Regions from separate parts of the Brevundimonas sp. FV1ye7S genome, predicted to be linked through region 1. Evidence: predicted binding sites of a transcription regulator. Region 1 holds the regulator's gene; the other holds the start of a gene.
What was found. The regulator LexA, encoded in region 1, represses DNA repair genes until DNA is damaged. The targets are predictions, from matches to a motif close to ATGTTCNCNANNTGTTCT.
Positions count from the first base shown of each region.

Region 2: a site for LexA is predicted at 5,931-5,948, ahead of ACW18C_RS13830 (ImuA family protein). Genes of this name have one in related genera too.

Region 1 is NZ_CM178726.1:2,022,530-2,030,437, forward strand. It holds gene trpE (anthranilate synthase component I) at 1-833, shown strand, start outside; gene ACW18C_RS09765 (peptidoglycan-binding protein) at 965-1,171, opposite strand; gene ACW18C_RS09770 (anthranilate synthase component II) at 1,260-1,850, shown strand; gene trpD (anthranilate phosphoribosyltransferase) at 1,867-2,904, shown strand; gene trpC (indole-3-glycerol phosphate synthase TrpC) at 2,901-3,695, shown strand; gene lexA (transcriptional repressor LexA) at 3,819-4,520, shown strand; gene ACW18C_RS09790 (ComEC/Rec2 family competence protein) at 4,501-6,609, opposite strand; gene gltX (glutamate--tRNA ligase) at 6,677-7,908, shown strand, end outside.
Region 2 is NZ_CM178726.1:2,821,684-2,829,591, forward strand. It holds gene ACW18C_RS13800 (phospholipase C/P1 nuclease family protein) at 1-19, opposite strand, end outside; gene ACW18C_RS13805 (DUF4168 domain-containing protein) at 238-864, shown strand; gene ACW18C_RS13810 (monovalent cation:proton antiporter-2 (CPA2) family protein) at 869-2,731, opposite strand; gene ACW18C_RS13815 (vWA domain-containing protein) at 2,893-4,722, shown strand; gene ACW18C_RS13820 (CBS domain-containing protein) at 4,812-5,219, shown strand; gene ACW18C_RS13825 (hypothetical protein) at 5,286-5,873, shown strand; gene ACW18C_RS13830 (ImuA family protein) at 6,112-6,720, shown strand; gene ACW18C_RS13835 (Y-family DNA polymerase) at 6,611-7,908, shown strand, end outside.

The sequences.
Region 1 (7,908 bases):
CCGTGGATGAGGCCGGCTTCGGCGAGATGGTGGCCAGGGCCAAGGACTATATCGCCGCCGGCGATATCTTCCAGGTCGTGCTCAGCCACCGCTTCTCGGCCCCTTGGACCGAAGATCCCTTCGCCTTCTACCGCTCCCTGCGTCGCCAGAACCCCTCGCCCTATCTGTTCTATCTGAACTTCGAGGGCTTCCAGCTGGCCGGGTCCAGCCCGGAGATCCTGGTTCGGCTGAAGGACGGCCAGGTCACCATTCGTCCGCTGGCCGGAACCCGCATGCGCGGCGCCACGCCCGAGGCGGACAAGGCTCTGGAGGTCGAACTGCTGGCCGATCCCAAGGAGCGGGCCGAACATCTGATGCTGCTGGACTTGGGCCGCAACGACGTCGGCCGCGTCGCCGCGCCGGGCACGGTCGAGGTGACCGAGAGCTTCGTCGTCGAACGCTACAGCCAGGTCATGCACATCGTCTCCAATGTGCGCGGCAAGGCCGATCCGAAACTGGACGCCGTCGACACCTTGCTGGCCGCCCTGCCCGCCGGCACCCTGTCGGGCGCGCCCAAGGTGCGGGCCATGGAAGTGATCGACGAACTGGAGACCGAAAAGCGCGGCGTCGGCTACGGCGGCGGGGTCGGCTATATTTCGGCGGGGGGCGAGGCGGATATCTGCATCACCCTGCGCACCGCCCTGTTCGCCGATGATCAGATCTTCGTCCAGGCCGGCGCCGGCGTGGTCGCCGACAGCGATCCTGCGGCCGAATACGCCGAGACCCGGCACAAGGCCCGCGCCCCGATGCGGGCCGCCGACGACGCCTGGCGCTTCCGCACCGGCAATCGCTAGAGCATGATCGTTTCGGACGGAACCGCGTAGCGGTTCCGGCAGAAGCGTGAATCATGCTCTCGCTTCAATCTGGAGCCTGATTCACGGCATCAGCGGAATCGCGAAGCGATTCCTCCTCAGCCGATCAGGCTCTAGGGCCCGTAGGTCGCCGGGGGTTCGTCAAAGCGGACGCCCGGCCCCAACACGACGACCCCAGCCATGACCACGGCCGCCGTCGCGGCCAGGGCGGCGGCGCCCAGGGCCGCATAGGGGCTGATCGGCTTGGGTTCGGCCACGACCAGCTTCGCCTTGGCGGCGGCGATCTTGTCGGCGATGTCTTTTTCGGCGCTGAGTTTCACGACCCCCATCTGCCCCCGCCAATGTTAAGATGCGCTTTAACGCCGCGCACGCTTGGCGCGGCGGCTTGTCACGCCTAGAAGCCAGATCATGATCCTCGTCGTCGATAACTACGACAGCTTTACCTACAACCTCGTCCACTACCTCGCGGAGTTGGGCGCGCCGACCCATGTGGTGCGCAACGACGACCTGACGGCGGACGAGGCCTGGGCGCTGAACCCCGCCGCCGTCCTGCTGTCGCCCGGCCCCTGCGCGCCGGATCAGGCGGGCATCTGCCTGCCGCTGATCGAAAGCGCCCCGGCCTCCATGCCGATCCTGGGCGTCTGCCTGGGCCATCAGTCGATTGGTCAGGCCTTCGGCGGCGACGTGATCCGCGCCAAGACCCTGATGCACGGCAAGACCTCGCCGATCCTGCACGACGGCAAGAGCGTCTTCGCCGGCCTGCCCTCGCCCTTCACCGCCACCCGCTATCACTCCCTGGCCGTGAAGCGCGAAACCCTGCCCGACTGCCTGGAAGTGACCGCCTGGACCGCCGACGGCGAGATCATGGGCCTCCAGCACCGCAGCCGCCCGATCCATGGCGTCCAGTTCCACCCGGAATCCATCGCCACCGAACACGGCCACGACATGCTGGCCAACTTCCTCGAGATCGCCGGCGTGAAGCGCCTCGCGGCCGCCTGATCGTGGCGGCCTGATCATGGCTGACGGGTTCAAGCCGATCCTCGCCCGCCTGGTCGAGGGCCACTCCCTGACGTCCGAGCAGGCGCACGACTTCTTCGCCGCCTGCCTGCGCGGCGAACCGACCCCGTCGCAAGTCGCGGCCGCCGTCACCGCCCTGCGGATCCGCGGCGAGACGGTGGACGAAATCGCGGCCTTCGCCCAGGCCATGCGCGACGCCGCCCTGACGCTGGACCATCCCTACGAGGTGATCGACACCTGCGGCACCGGCGGCGACGGCCAGCACACCTACAATATCTCAACCGCCGCCGCCCTGGTCCTGGCCGGCGCAGGCCTGAAGGTCGCAAAGCACGGAAACCGGGCCATATCCTCGAAATCCGGCTCTTCCGACGTCCTGTCGATCCTGGGCGTCAATCTGGCGGCCAGCCCGGATCAGCAGCGCAAGGCGCTGGACGAGGCCGGAATCTGTTTCCTGTTCGCCCCCGCCTATCACGGCGCCATGCGCCATGTCGGGCCGGTGCGGGCCGAGATCGGTTTCCGCACGGTCTTCAATCTGTTGGGACCGCTTTCGAACCCGGCCTCTGCGAAACGTCAGGTCATGGGCGTCTATGACCCGCGTCTGCTGGAGCCCCTGGTCGAGGTGCTGGGCCGGCTGGGCGCGACCCGCGCCTGGACGGTCCATGGCCAGGGCCTGGACGAACTGGCCACCTCCGGCCCGACGGAAGTCGCGGAGTGGAAGGACGGCGCCGTCCGCCGCTTCCAGGTCACGCCCGAAGACGCCGGCCTGCCGCGCGCCTCCATCGACGCCATCCGCGGCGGCGACGCCGAGGAGAACGCCGCGGCCCTGCGCGCCCTGCTGGCGGGTCAGAAAGGCGCCTATCGCGACATCGTCCTGCTGAACGCCGCCGCCGCCCTCGTGGTGTCGGATCGGGCGACCGACCTCGCGGAAGGGGCCGCCCTCGCCGCCGCCGCCATTGACGACGGCCGGGCCGCCAAGGCGCTTGAGCGTCTGGCCCGCATCACCTCCACGCCGCTGGATACCGAAGACAAAGCATGACCGACGTTCTGGCCCGCATCGCCGCCTACAAGCGCGAGGATGTCGCCGCCCGCAAGGCCGCGACCACCCAGGACGCGATCGAGGGCCTGGCTCAGGCGGCCTCCGCTTCGCGCGGTTTCCGCGCGGCCCTGGACCGGACCGTCGAGGAAACCGGCCGCCCCGCCCTGATCGCCGAGATCAAGAAGGCCAGCCCGTCCAAGGGCCTGATTCGTCCAGACTTCGACCCGACCGCCCTGGCCATCGCCTACCAGGCCGGCGGCGCATCCTGTCTGTCAGTCCTGACCGACGGCCCCAGCTTCCAGGGCGACGACGCCTATCTGGGCCAGGCTCGCGCCGCCACGGCCCTGCCCTGCCTGCGCAAGGACTTCCTGGTCGATCCCTGGCAGGTGGCCGAGAGCCGGGCTCTGGGCGCCGACTGTATCCTGATCATCCTGGCCATGATCGACGATCAGCTGGCCGCTGAACTGCTGGCCGAGGCCGAACGATTCGGCATGGACGCCCTGATCGAAACCCACGACGAGGCCGAAATGGCGCGCGCCTGCGCCCTCGGCGGCGATCTGGTCGGGATCAACAATCGGTCGCTCCGCACCTTCGAGGTCGATCTGGAGGTGACCGAACGCCTGTCCATGCTCAGCCCCGTCCGCGCCCTTCTGGTCGCCGAGAGCGGCATCTTCACGCCCGAGGACGTCGATCGCGTCTCCGCCGCCCACGCCCAGGCCATTCTGGTCGGCGAAAGCCTGATGCGGCAGGCCGACGTCGAGGCCGCGACGCGCAAGCTGCTGGCCGCCTGATTCAACCCGACGCGCGTGGTGAAGCGACGCCGTTAAGTTGACATTAGGAAGGAACACTTACAGAACATCGTCAATGTTCACGGCCCGTTCCGATTCGAGGAAGGGGCTCATGAGGGCCTGGCGATGCTCACGCGCAAGCAGCACGAACTGCTGATGTTCATCCACGAACGGATTCAGGAGACCGGCGTCTCCCCCTCGTTCGACGAGATGAAGGAGGCGCTGGATCTGGCGTCCAAGTCGGGCATCCACCGACTGATCACGGCGCTGGAAGAACGCGGCTTCATCCGCCGCCTCGCCCACCGCGCCCGCGCCCTGGAAGTGACCAAACTGCCGGAACAGGCCACCGCCGGCGCCCCGCGCGGCCGGGCCGGGTTCAAGCCCGACGTGATCGAAGGCGGCGGCGGCGCGCCACGCCCCGCTGCGGCCTCGGCCGCCAACGACACCCGCGAACTGCCCCTGCTGGGCAAGATCGCCGCCGGCACCCCCATCGCCGCGATCCAGCACGAGCAGGAGCGGCTGTCGGTGCCCGAATCCATGCTGGGCAAGGGCGATCATTACCTCCTCGAGATCGAGGGCGACTCGATGATCGAGGCCGGCATCCTGAACGGCGATCTGGTGGTCATCCGTCGCGGCGACACGGCCAACAACGGCGAGATCGTCGTGGCCCTGGTCGAGGGCGAAGAGGCCACCTTGAAGCGTCTGCGTCGCAAGGGCGGCTCCATCGCCCTGGAACCCGCCAACCGCAACTACGAGACCCGAATCTTCGGTCCCGACCAGGTCGAGGTTCAGGGCAAGCTGGTCGGCCTCATGCGCCGCTATCACTGACATCCGGATCCGGCCGGCGCGCCCAGGGGCGATCCCCGCGCACGTCGGCCGTCCACACCGCCTTCCAGCGGTCCGATCCGTCGCGCCACAGCTCCACCGCCCCGCCGCGCGTGAAATCAACGCCGTCGACCACGAGACGGCCGTCGCATGAGGCTGGCAGGGCGACGACCGCAGCCCGCACGCTGACGACGGATGCAGCCCGGCACAGGTCGGCCATCTGCTCCGCATCCGGGGTCTCGCGCGCCCACCACAGGGCGACCGGCCCGGCTTCGAGTGATTCCGGCCGACAGGAAGACCGGTCGCACGTCCAGCCCGCCTCCGGCCGATCCGCCGTCGTCAGGCCCCGCCGCCGTGACCACAGATCGACGGCGAAGGCGCGCACGCCCGGCCGGATCACGACCGCCTGGGCCTGGTGATGAAAGGCGGCGTTCGTCCCGCCGTCCCCGATCCAGAGATCCGGCGTCGGCGCCCTGGGCCAGACCAGAACCGCAGCCGCAAGCGGCAGGCCCAGCCAGCGCAGCCGCCCCTGCCACAGACAGACGAACAACACCCCCAGAAAGGCGATGGGCAGGACATAGTCCGGCGCGCTGGCCACCGTCCGCACCGCCCCCGGCAGACCGGCGGTCCAGCCCCCGATCGCCAGCATCAGTTCGACGCCCCACCCCGCCACCGCCAGGAACGGCCCGCCCAATCCCAAGGGCTCCAGCGCCGCCCCCAGCGCCAGGGCCGGCATCAGGACAAAGTCCGCCACCGGCGCCGTGCCCAGATTGGCCAGAAGCCCGTACATGGCCGTGCGGTTGAAATGCTGCATGGCGAACGGCCCGGTCGCCAGTCCCGCCACGACGCTGGCCGCCACCGCCGCCGTCAACCAGCCGCCGAACCTCTGCGCCGCCACTATGAGCCAGGGCGCCGAAATCTCGCGCACCCGCTGCGGCCAGGCCTCGACCAGGGCCACCAGGGCCGCCGTGGCCGCAAAGGACATCTGAAAGCCCGGCGTGACGATGGCCTCGGGCTGGATGGCCAACACCACAAAGGCCGCCACAGCCAGGCCATGCATCGTCACCGCCTGCCGATCCAGCAGTATGGCCAGAAAGGCGATGGAGGCCGTGATCGCCGCCCGCTCGGCCGGCGGCGGGGCGCCCGACACGACCAGATAGGCGCCGACCGCCGTCAGTCCGGCCAGGGCCGCGACCTTCTTGCCGGGAACCCGCAACGCCAGCCACGGCCAGGCCGCCACGCCCAGTCGGGCCGCGAAAAAGACGAAGCCGCCGACGATGGCCATGTGCAGGCCCGACACCGACAGAATGTGCGCCAGGCCCGAATCCCGCATCACGTCCATGTCCTCCTGGCTGATCCAGGCCTCATGGCTGGTGGTCATGGCCGCCGCGATCCCGCCCGTCCGTTCGCCCAACCGGGCCACGATCCTTTCGGCCAGGGCGTAGCGGGCGCTGTTCACCGCCATTTCCAGGCGCAGCCGCCACGGCGCCGACGGCAGGTCGAGCCGTCGCGTCTCCCCCAGGGCGAAGGCGATCCCGCCCATGCCCTGGAAAAAGGCGTTACGGCCGAAGTCATAGGCGCCGGGGCTGGCCGGTGCGGGCGGCGGATTGAGAATGGCGAACAGACGGACCGCCTCGCCGGGCCGGGGCGGATCGCCCCGCACCGTGGCCCTGAGCCGCACCGGCGTCCGATCCGGCGCCAGCCCCCGAATCCAGACCGGCGCGAGCACGATCCGCGCGCCCCTCTGGCCGGGGCTGTCCACATCCACCACCCAGGCCTCGATCACCGTCGCTTCACCCAGGGCTGGAGCGATGGGCGCCGCCACCATCTCCGTGCGGATCTTGGCCGCCGCCAACCCTCCGGACAAACAGGCCAGCATCATCAGCGGCCAGGTCAGGCGTCGCGCCCATCCCCGTCGTCGCGCCGCCATCCAGCCCGCGCCGGAGACGATCGCCCCGAGCAGCAGCGGCCACAAGGCCGGCTCCGACCGCAGGGCGAAATAGATCGCCCCGCCTCCGCCAAAGGCCACCGGCGCCCACAGCCGCCATCTCAGCCTCTGCGCCGCAGCCTCGTCCTCCAACCAGGCCCGCAATCGCGCGCCGGGGGTAGGCTTTGTCGTCTCGGGGCGTATAAGGGCCTCGCTTACGGACCCTTCCCCCATGACCTCACCTTCCTCGACTGTCGTCACGCGCTTCGCCCCCTCGCCGACAGGCTATCTGCATATCGGCGGGGCGAGAACCGCCTTGTTCAACTGGCTGTACGCCAAACGACACGCAGGGCGTTTCCTGATCCGCATCGAGGACACCGACCGCGAGCGGTCCACCGACGACGCCGTCAAGGCCATCTTCGACGGGCTGAGCTGGCTGGAGCTGTTCGCCGACGAGGAACCGGTTTTCCAGTACAGCCGCGCCGACCGCCACCGCGAGGTGGTGGACGAGTTGCTTGAGACCGGCCACGCCTATCGCGATTTCACCACGGCCGAGGAGACCGGCCGACTGCGGGACGCCGCCAAGGCCGAACGTCGCGCCTTTGAGTCGCCGTGGCGCGACCGCGCGCCGACCGTCGACGACCTGGCCCTGCCTCACGTCGTGCGTTTTCGCCGCCCCCAGTCCACGACCGTCACCGTGGCGGACGAGGTTCAGGGCGCGGTCAGTTGGTCGACGAACGACCTCGACGACCTGGTCCTTCTGCGCTCGGACGGGGCCCCGACCTACAATCTCGCCGTCGTCGTGGACGACCACGACATGGGCGTGACCCATGTCATTCGCGGCGACGACCACCTGAACAACGCCGCGCGCCAGAGCCTGATCTACGACGCCCTGGGCTGGGCCCGACCGACCTTCGCCCACATCCCACTGATCCATGGGCCCGACGGCGCCAAGCTGTCGAAACGGCACGGCGCCCAGGCGGTCCACGAATACGCCGAAATGGGCTATCTGCCCGAGGCCATGCGCAACTACCTGGCTCGGCTGGGCTGGGCCCATGGCGACGACGAACTGTTCAGCGACGCCCAGGCGGTGGAATGGTTCGACCTGGCCGGCATCGGCAAGGCCCCGGCCCGGCTCGATTTCGACAAGCTGGCCCACGTCAATTCCCACTGGCTGCGTCTCGCGGCGGACGAACGCCTCGCCAAGCTGACCCTGGATGTCCACCTGCAACGCGGTCGCGTGATCGCCGAAGACGACGAGGCCAGGCTCCAACGCGCCATGCCCTTCGTCAAGGACCGCGCCAAGACCGTGCTGGACCTGGCCGACCAGACCGAATTCGTGCTGAAGAGCCGCCCCCTCGCGCTGGACGACAAGGCGCGCGCCCTGCTCTCGGGCGAAACCCTGGACCGCCTCGGCCGTCTGCGGGACCGGCTGACGCTGTTCCAGTCCTGGGATGTCTTCGC
Region 2 (7,908 bases), 800 kb from region 1:
CGATGACGAGACGTTTCATGACGGACAAACCTCAGTGAGATCACGCCCGTCTAACGTATCCTTGATCGGCTCTCCAGCCCGCCGGGGTGGCGATCACGCCGCGAACGCCTAGATTAAGCGGGCTCCCCGCTCCTTTATCCTTACAGGCGCCACAGCCATCGGGGAGCGATGACGTGATTGCGTCGTCGCCGTCCTTGCACGGCATAAGTGGACGCCAGATCGAAAGGACCACGCACCATGCGCGCGCCCCGCCTCGCTCTTTTTGCTTCCGCCGCCGCTCTGCTGACCGCCGCGGGCGCACACGCCCAAACCCCTTATGAAGCCTCGGGCCAGACCGCCCCGACCGCGGCGCCTGCCCCGGGCGCAGCCGACTTCACCGACGAAGAATTGCGCAAGTACGATGTCGCCATCACCCGCGTCCGCGCGGTCAGCGACACCCTGAACGGCACCCAGCCGACGCCCGAACAACAGGCCGAAATGGCGGCTGCGGTTCAGGAATCCGGCCTCGAGGTCGTGCGCTTCAACGCCATCTCCAACGCCGCCGCCGAAAGCCCGGTGATCAACGCCCGCATCAACGCCATGAAGGCGCCGAAGCCTGCTCCCGGATCGGTCGCGGCCGGCGTCAGCGACGCGGAACTGCGCCAGTTCGTTGAAGCCATGACCAAGATTCGCGCCGTCACCGCCAATGTCCAGAACGGCCAGGCCACCCCGGAACAGAGCGCCCAGCTGACGGCGGCGGTCGAGGGGTCCGGCCTGGCGGTGGACCGTTTCAACGCCGTCGCCACCGCCGTGTCCCAGGACGCTGGCCTGCGGGCCCGGGCCGAGTTGATCGGCGCGCGACAACAGGAGGCCGGCGCCCAATAGGGCGTCAGGTCTCGGCGGGTTCGCGCCGTGTGTCCGGTGCGGCCGGACCCGCCTCGTCCTCGTTCAGCAGTCGGCCTTCGCGACGCGGCTTCACATAGGGAGCGGGTTGCGGCGTCGGCATATTGCCGCGCATCAGTTGGCGCCCGGCCTTGATTCCGCCGGTCAGCTGCAGGTCCAGACGCGCCTCGTCGCGGCGGCGAACGTCGCCGATGGCCTCGGCCGCCTGGCCCTCGTCCATGCCCAGTTCGATCAAGGCGCGCTCGCCGAACTTCAACGCGGACTCGAAGGTCTCGCGGATCTGATAGTCGACCCCGGCCTGGATCAGCCGCATGGAATGCCCCCGGTCGAAGGCCCGGGCCATGATCTTGGTCGTCGGGAACTCGGACTTGACCAGTTCGACGATGCGGTCGGCGACCTCGGGCTTGTCGACGCAGACCAGGACGATTTCGGCCTCGTCCGCACCCGAGGCCCGCAGCGTGTGCAGCTGAGCGCCGTCGCCATAATAGACCTTGAACCCGAACTGCGAGGCGGCCTGGATCATCTCGACGTCGTTCTCGATGATCGAGACGTCCACATCCCGCGCCAGCAAGGGCTGTGACACCACCTGGGCGAAACGGCCGAAGCCGATGATCAGCACCTGCCCGCGCAGGTCCTTGGCGAAGTCCACCCCCTCGGCGTCCTCGGCCGACAGGGTCGGCTTGGGCAGCAGGCGCTGGGTCAGCAGACTGGTCAGCGGCGTCAGGGCCATGGACAGGATGACGATGGCCGACAGCATGGCGCCGATCTGGGCGTCGAACAGACCCGCCGTCACCGCCGCGCCATACAGGACGAAGGCGAACTCGCCGCCTTGCGCGAACAGGGCCGCCCGCTCGACCGCCTCGTGGTGCGAGGCCTTGAACAGTCGCGCGACGCCATAGATGCCCAGCGCCTTGACCGCCATGAAGGCGATCACGCCGCCGACCACCAGACGCCAGTCGGCGACCACCACCGACAGGTCCAGCGACATGCCGACGCTGAGGAAGAACAGACCCAGCAGGATGGCGCGGAAGGGCTCCACATCGGCTTCCAGCTGGTGACGGAAGGTGGATTCCGACAACAGCACGCCTGCCAGGAAGGCGCCCATGGCCATGGACAGCCCGCCCAGCGACATGGCCCAGGCGGCGCCGACCACGACCAGCAGGGCCGCCGCCGTCATCACCTCGCGACCGCCGTAACGGGCCAGCAGGCGGAAGATCGGATTGACCAGATATTTGCCCGCCAGCAGAACGCCGCCGACCGCCGCCACCGCGAAGCCGATGGTCTGCCACAGGGGGGGCGCCTGTTCGTTCGCCACGCCCAGCACCGAGGCCAGGACGGCGACGATGGCCAGCAACGGCACGATGGCCAGGTCTTCCAGCAGCAGGATGGAGACGGACCGCTGACCGGCCCCGCCCGCGATCTCGCCCCGCTCCTCCAGCATCTGCATGATGACGGCGGTGGACGACAGGACGAAGCCCATGGCGCCGACAAACGCGACCGGCGCGGAAAAGCCGGCCAGCATGGCGGTCAGGGTCAGGATCAGGCCGCAGAACAGCACCTGGGCCGCGCCCAGGCCGAAGATCTCTTTCCGAAGACCCCACAGACGTTTGGGCCGCATCTCCAGCCCGATGATGAACAGGAAGATGACCACGCCGAACTCGGCGACATGAAGAATGGTCTCGGGCTCCTGAAACAGTTTCAGGCCGAACGGCCCGATGGCCAGCCCGGCCGCCAGATAGCCGAGCACCGAGCCCAGACCGACCCGCTTGAACACCGGCACGGCGATCACGCCCGCCGCCAGCAGGGCCGCCGCCGCGCCCAGATCCAGTCCCGTCGTCGCCTCGGCCATCGTCACCCCTTCGCAGGATATTCATAGTGGGGGAGAAGCCGTAGGATTGCGAGATGGCGCCGACGACACGATCACGAATGGAGCGGCGACAGGCGCCTGCATCGCCACAGTTTCGCCTCAGGCGACAAGCGGAGTAGCGTCCAGAACAACCGGAGGAAGCCATGTCGCGTCTCGTCAGGATCGCCGTCGCCGCCACCCTGGGCCTGTCCGTCGCGGCGCCGCCCGTAGCGGCTCCGACCTTCGCCCTGGCCCAGCCCCAACGCCCGTCATTGGATGGCGAAGCCACGCCGGCCGCCTGCGCGCCGTTGGGCTTCGTCCTGTCCCCGCCGGGCGAACCGATGCAACATCTGACCAGCCCCGTCCGGCCGACGCCGATCCCGGCCCCGACGCTGAGCCGTATCGAGGGCGGGGCGCCTCCCCCGCCGCCCCCTCCTCCTCCACCGCCGCCGCCGGCCCCGCCAGCACCCATGCGTCCGGCGGTGGTCGCCGCCGCACCGGGGCAGGCTCCGCTCAACGCCGTGGTCGTGACCGGATCGCGCATCATGCCCGGCGCCCCGGCCCCGTCCGACACCGAAACCTATCCCGACGCCACGCCCAACCCGGTCAAGCGGACGGCGGACCAGCCGGTCTCCACCTTCTCGATCGACGTGGACACAGCCGCCTATTCCAATGTCCGCCGCTTCATCGACGAGGGCCGCAGCCCCCCGGTGGACGCGGTGCGGGTCGAGGAGCTGATCAACGCCTTCGACTATGGCTATGCCCGCCCGACGTCCCAGGCTCGACCTTTTGCCATCACCACCGCGGTCGCCGCTTCGCCCTGGGCAGACGGCCGCCAGATCGTCCAGATCGGCTTGCAGGGTTATGAGCTGCCGCAGGGCGAGCAGCGGCCGCTGAACCTGACCTTCCTGGTCGATGTGTCGGGCTCGATGCGCAGCCCGGACAAGCTGGACCTGGCCAAACAGGCGATGAACCTGGCCATTGACCGGCTTCGGCCGCAGGACAGCCTGGCCGTGACCTATTACGCCGAGGGTGCGGGCACGACCCTGCAGCCCACGCCCGGCGACCAGAAGCTGAAGATGCGCTGCGCCGTCGCCAGCCTTCGCGCCTCGGGCGGCACGGCCGGGGCGACCGGGATGACCAACGCCTATGACCAGGCCCAGGCCAGTTTCGCCCGCGACAAGGTCAACCGCATCCTGATGTTCACCGACGGCGACTTCAACGTCGGCGTGACCGACAACAAGCGGCTGGAAGACTATGTCGCCGAAAAGCGCGGAACCGGCGTCTATCTGTCGGTCTACGGCTTCGGGCGCGGCAACTACCAGGACGCCCGGATGCAGACCATCGCCCAGGCCGGCAATGGCGTGGCGGCCTATGTGGGCGACCTGCGCGACGCGCGACGCCTGTTCGGCCCGATGTTCGACAAGGGCGCCTTCCCCATCGCCGACGACGTCAAGATCCAGGTCGAGTTCAATCCCGCCCGCGTCGCCGAATGGCGGCTGATCGGCTATGAGACCCGGCTGCTGAACGAGGCGGACTTCGCCAACGACCGCGTCGACGCAGGCGAGGTGGGATCGGGCGCCAGCGTCACGGCCCTGTACGAGATCACCCCGGTCGGCGGTCCGACCCAGGTTCCCGAGCGCCGCTATCCCGACAATCGGATCGGCGCCGGCGGCGGCGATCCAAACGGCGAGATCGGCTTCATCCAGGTCCGCTACAAACAGCCGGGCCGCAGCCGATCGGACCTGATCCAGCAGCCTCTGACCAGCCGCCCCGCCGGCGCCCAACCGCCCGAGGCCACGCGCTGGGCCTTGGCCGTCGCCGCGTTCGGTCAGAAGCTTCGCAACGACCCGTGGATGAACGCCGACTACGGCTGGGACCAGGTGCTGGCCCAGGCCCAGGGCGCGCGCGGCGAGGATCCCTGGGGCGACCGGGCCGAGTTCGTCCAGTTGGTGCGCGCGGCCAAGGACCTGCCTGAACGCCGCGCGCCTTAAGGCCGAGCGGCGTCAAGCGGGCGCACAGCGGCGGAACCCCGCCGTGCGCGGCGGGTTTTCACGGTGACGCTACACCCCAGGAGACCGCCATGAAGATCCGCGACGTCATGACCAAGGATGTCCACCTCGCCCGACCCGGCGACACGCTTCAGGAGGTCGCCGCCCGGATGGCCAAGGGGGATTTCGGCTTCGTGCCCGTGGCCGACGGCGACCAGTTGATCGGCGCCATCACCGACCGCGACATCGTCGTGCGCGCCATTGCCGCTGGTGCGTCGCCGACCGCGCCTGTGGTCGAATACATCACCCGCGACCCGCAGACGGTGCTGGACACCGACGACCTGAAATCCGTGCTGGACCTGATGGGGTCGCGCCAGATCCGCCGCGCCCCCGTGGTGGACAAGCATGGCCGCATCGTCGGGGTCATCTCGCTGGGCGACCTGTCGACCCGGGTGAAGGAGAAATACGCCGGCGAGACGCTGGAGAGCATCTCGCGTTAACCCTCCCCCCTCACCACGCGCTAACCGGCGTCAGTCATCCTGCACCCTGAACGGTGGGAGATCAGAATGGCGCGCGCGCAGTTCCAGAAGGGTCAGAAGGTCTGGGTCGAGTGCGTGGGCGCCTGGGCCACCATCGAGAAGGTTCAGCCGGTCTGGGCCAAGGGTTTCGACGAGCCGGTGCGCGTCACCTACGACGTCGGCCTGGGGCGTGAGTTCGCCGCCGCCGAACTGATGATGGCCGCCGCGGACGCCGCCGGGGCCGAGGTCGGCGACTGGCGCGTGCTGCGGGCCCGCAACAAGTGGCAGGCGGAAGAGGACTGCCTGCACCACCCCCAGCCCGGCACCTATCCCGTCGTCGTCACTGACACGGCCGACTGGGGCGGCTGGCGCGTGCCCGGCGCGGAATATGACCGCGACCCCCAGCGCATTGAATTCCAGTCCCGGCTGATCGCCGCCGCGCCGCGTCTGATGCAACTCGCCGAAAGTCTGATGGACCTCGTGGCCGAGAGCCCCGACGACGCGCCGCCCGCCGTTCTGGCCCTGGCGCGTCAGGCCCGCGACACGCTTCAACCTGTGACGGAAATTCTGGAAGCGGCGCCGGCCCGGGCGAGCGGCGTCATGCCGGGTGCGGACGCCGGCCTGGCGGAACGCTGAACAGGAGCGCAGGCTCAGATCGCCCCGCTTGACTCCGCACGGCATAGCGCGCCATTTGGAACAAATGGAGAACATTGGACCTGATGACCGTTTGGCCGCCTTGAGGACGCGGCTTGAATCGCTCAATGCCTGCACCCTTTCGCTTGCTCCCCGCCAGACACGGGACGCCAGCGTCTTTCCATCCTGCTGGGCGCGCGGGGCAGTACATGACCTGTACGCCGAAACACCGGCCGACGCTGTGGCGATCAACGCCTTCGGCCTGGGCGGCGCGCTTCAGGCGGCGGACGGACGGGCCATCGTCTGGGGGCTTCACGACATGATGGGGCTGGAGGCGGGGCGGCCGCATGGACCGGGGCTGCATGAGATGGGGCTGGCGCCGTCGGACATGCTGCTGGTGCGAGCGCCGGACATTCAGACGCTGCTCATTATCGGCGAGGAGGCGTTACGGACACCGGCGGTGGGCGCCGTGCTGCTCAGCGCCTGGGGCGAGGCCAGGGCCTTGTCCCTGACGGCCAGTCGGCGGCTGGCGCTTGCGGCCGGGGGTGGTCATGGGACGCTGTTCCTGGCGAGGGCCGGCGCCGTTCCGGCGCCCAGCGCCGCCGAAAGCCGATGGTCGGTGCGCGCCGTGGCGTCCGCGCCGCTCGAGGGCGGAGCGCCGGGCAGACCGTCTTTTTCCGCCACCCTGCTTCGGCGACGCGGCGGGGGCGAGCCCAGAACCTGGATCATGGAGTGGGATCGTGACACGCGATCGTTCCGCGAACCGGCGCCGCTATCTGGCGCTGTGGTTCCCCTGGCTGCCCAGCGACCGGCTGAAGCGTCGCGCCCGTTCCGCAGACGGGTCGCCTGAGCCCGATCCAAGGCCTTTGGTCCTGGTCGAGAAGATCGGCGGCGCGCTGCGGCTGGCCGCCGTCGATCCGGCGGCGTCCGGGGCGGGGCTGGTCCCCGGCCTGACGCTGGCCGACGCCCGCGCGCGAACGCCCGCCTTGCGCACCATTGTTCATCGACCGGATATGGACGCGGCCTTGCTGCTGCAGGTGATGGAGGATTTCGGCCGGTTCACGCCCATGATCGCCGAGGATTCGCCACATGGGCTGATGCTGGACGTGACCGGCTGCGCCCATCTGTTCGGCGACGAAACCGGACTGGTCCGCGCGGCGCATGAGCGTGCGGGGCGTATCGGCCTGGGGATCCGCAGCGCCCTGGCGTCCACGCCCCAGGCGGCGCGCGCTCTGGCCCGTTTCGGGCCGGGCGGACGGTTCGAAGCGGGACAGGATCGACAGGAGGTGCGTCGGCTGCCTGTTGCGGCGCTGGAACTTTCGCAACGCGAGACCCAGGCCCTGCAGCGCGCGGGTCTGAAGCGGATCGCCGATCTGGACGATCGTCCGCGCGCGCCGCTAGCCGCGCGCTTCGGCGCCGATTTTTCCGCCCGGCTGGCGCGGATCCTGGGTGACGAGGACATGCGCATCACGCCGTACCGGCCGCCGCCGCCCATCACCGTCGACCGCATCTTCTTCGAACCCATCGTCGATGACGCGGATGTAGAACGCGTCCTGTCCGATCTGTTGATCGAGACTGCGGATCGACTGGATCAGGCAAGCCAGGGCGGCCGGGCCTTCGAGGCGGGCTTCTACCGCGTCGACGGCGAGGTCCGACGCATCGTCGTGCGGACCGGCCGGGCCACACGCGACCGGATCGCGGTGCTTCGTCTGTTCCGTGAAAGGCTCGCGGCCCTGGCCAATCCCCTGGACCCCGGCTTCGGCTTCGATCAGATCAGGCTGTCTGTTCTCGAGACCCAGACGCTGAAACCCGACCAGCCAAGCCTGGACGGCGACAGACCGGACGGCGAGGATTTCAGCCGCCTGATCGACCGGCTGACGGCGCGGCTGGGGCCTGAAGCCGTGCTGCGGTTCGAACCTCTGGGGTCGCACATGCCCGAGCGCGCCGCACGGATGGTCCCGGCGACAATGAAGGTCGGGCGAGCGGCCCAGGACTGGCCGGATCTGACGCCTGACGATCCGCCGTTACGCCCCTTGCA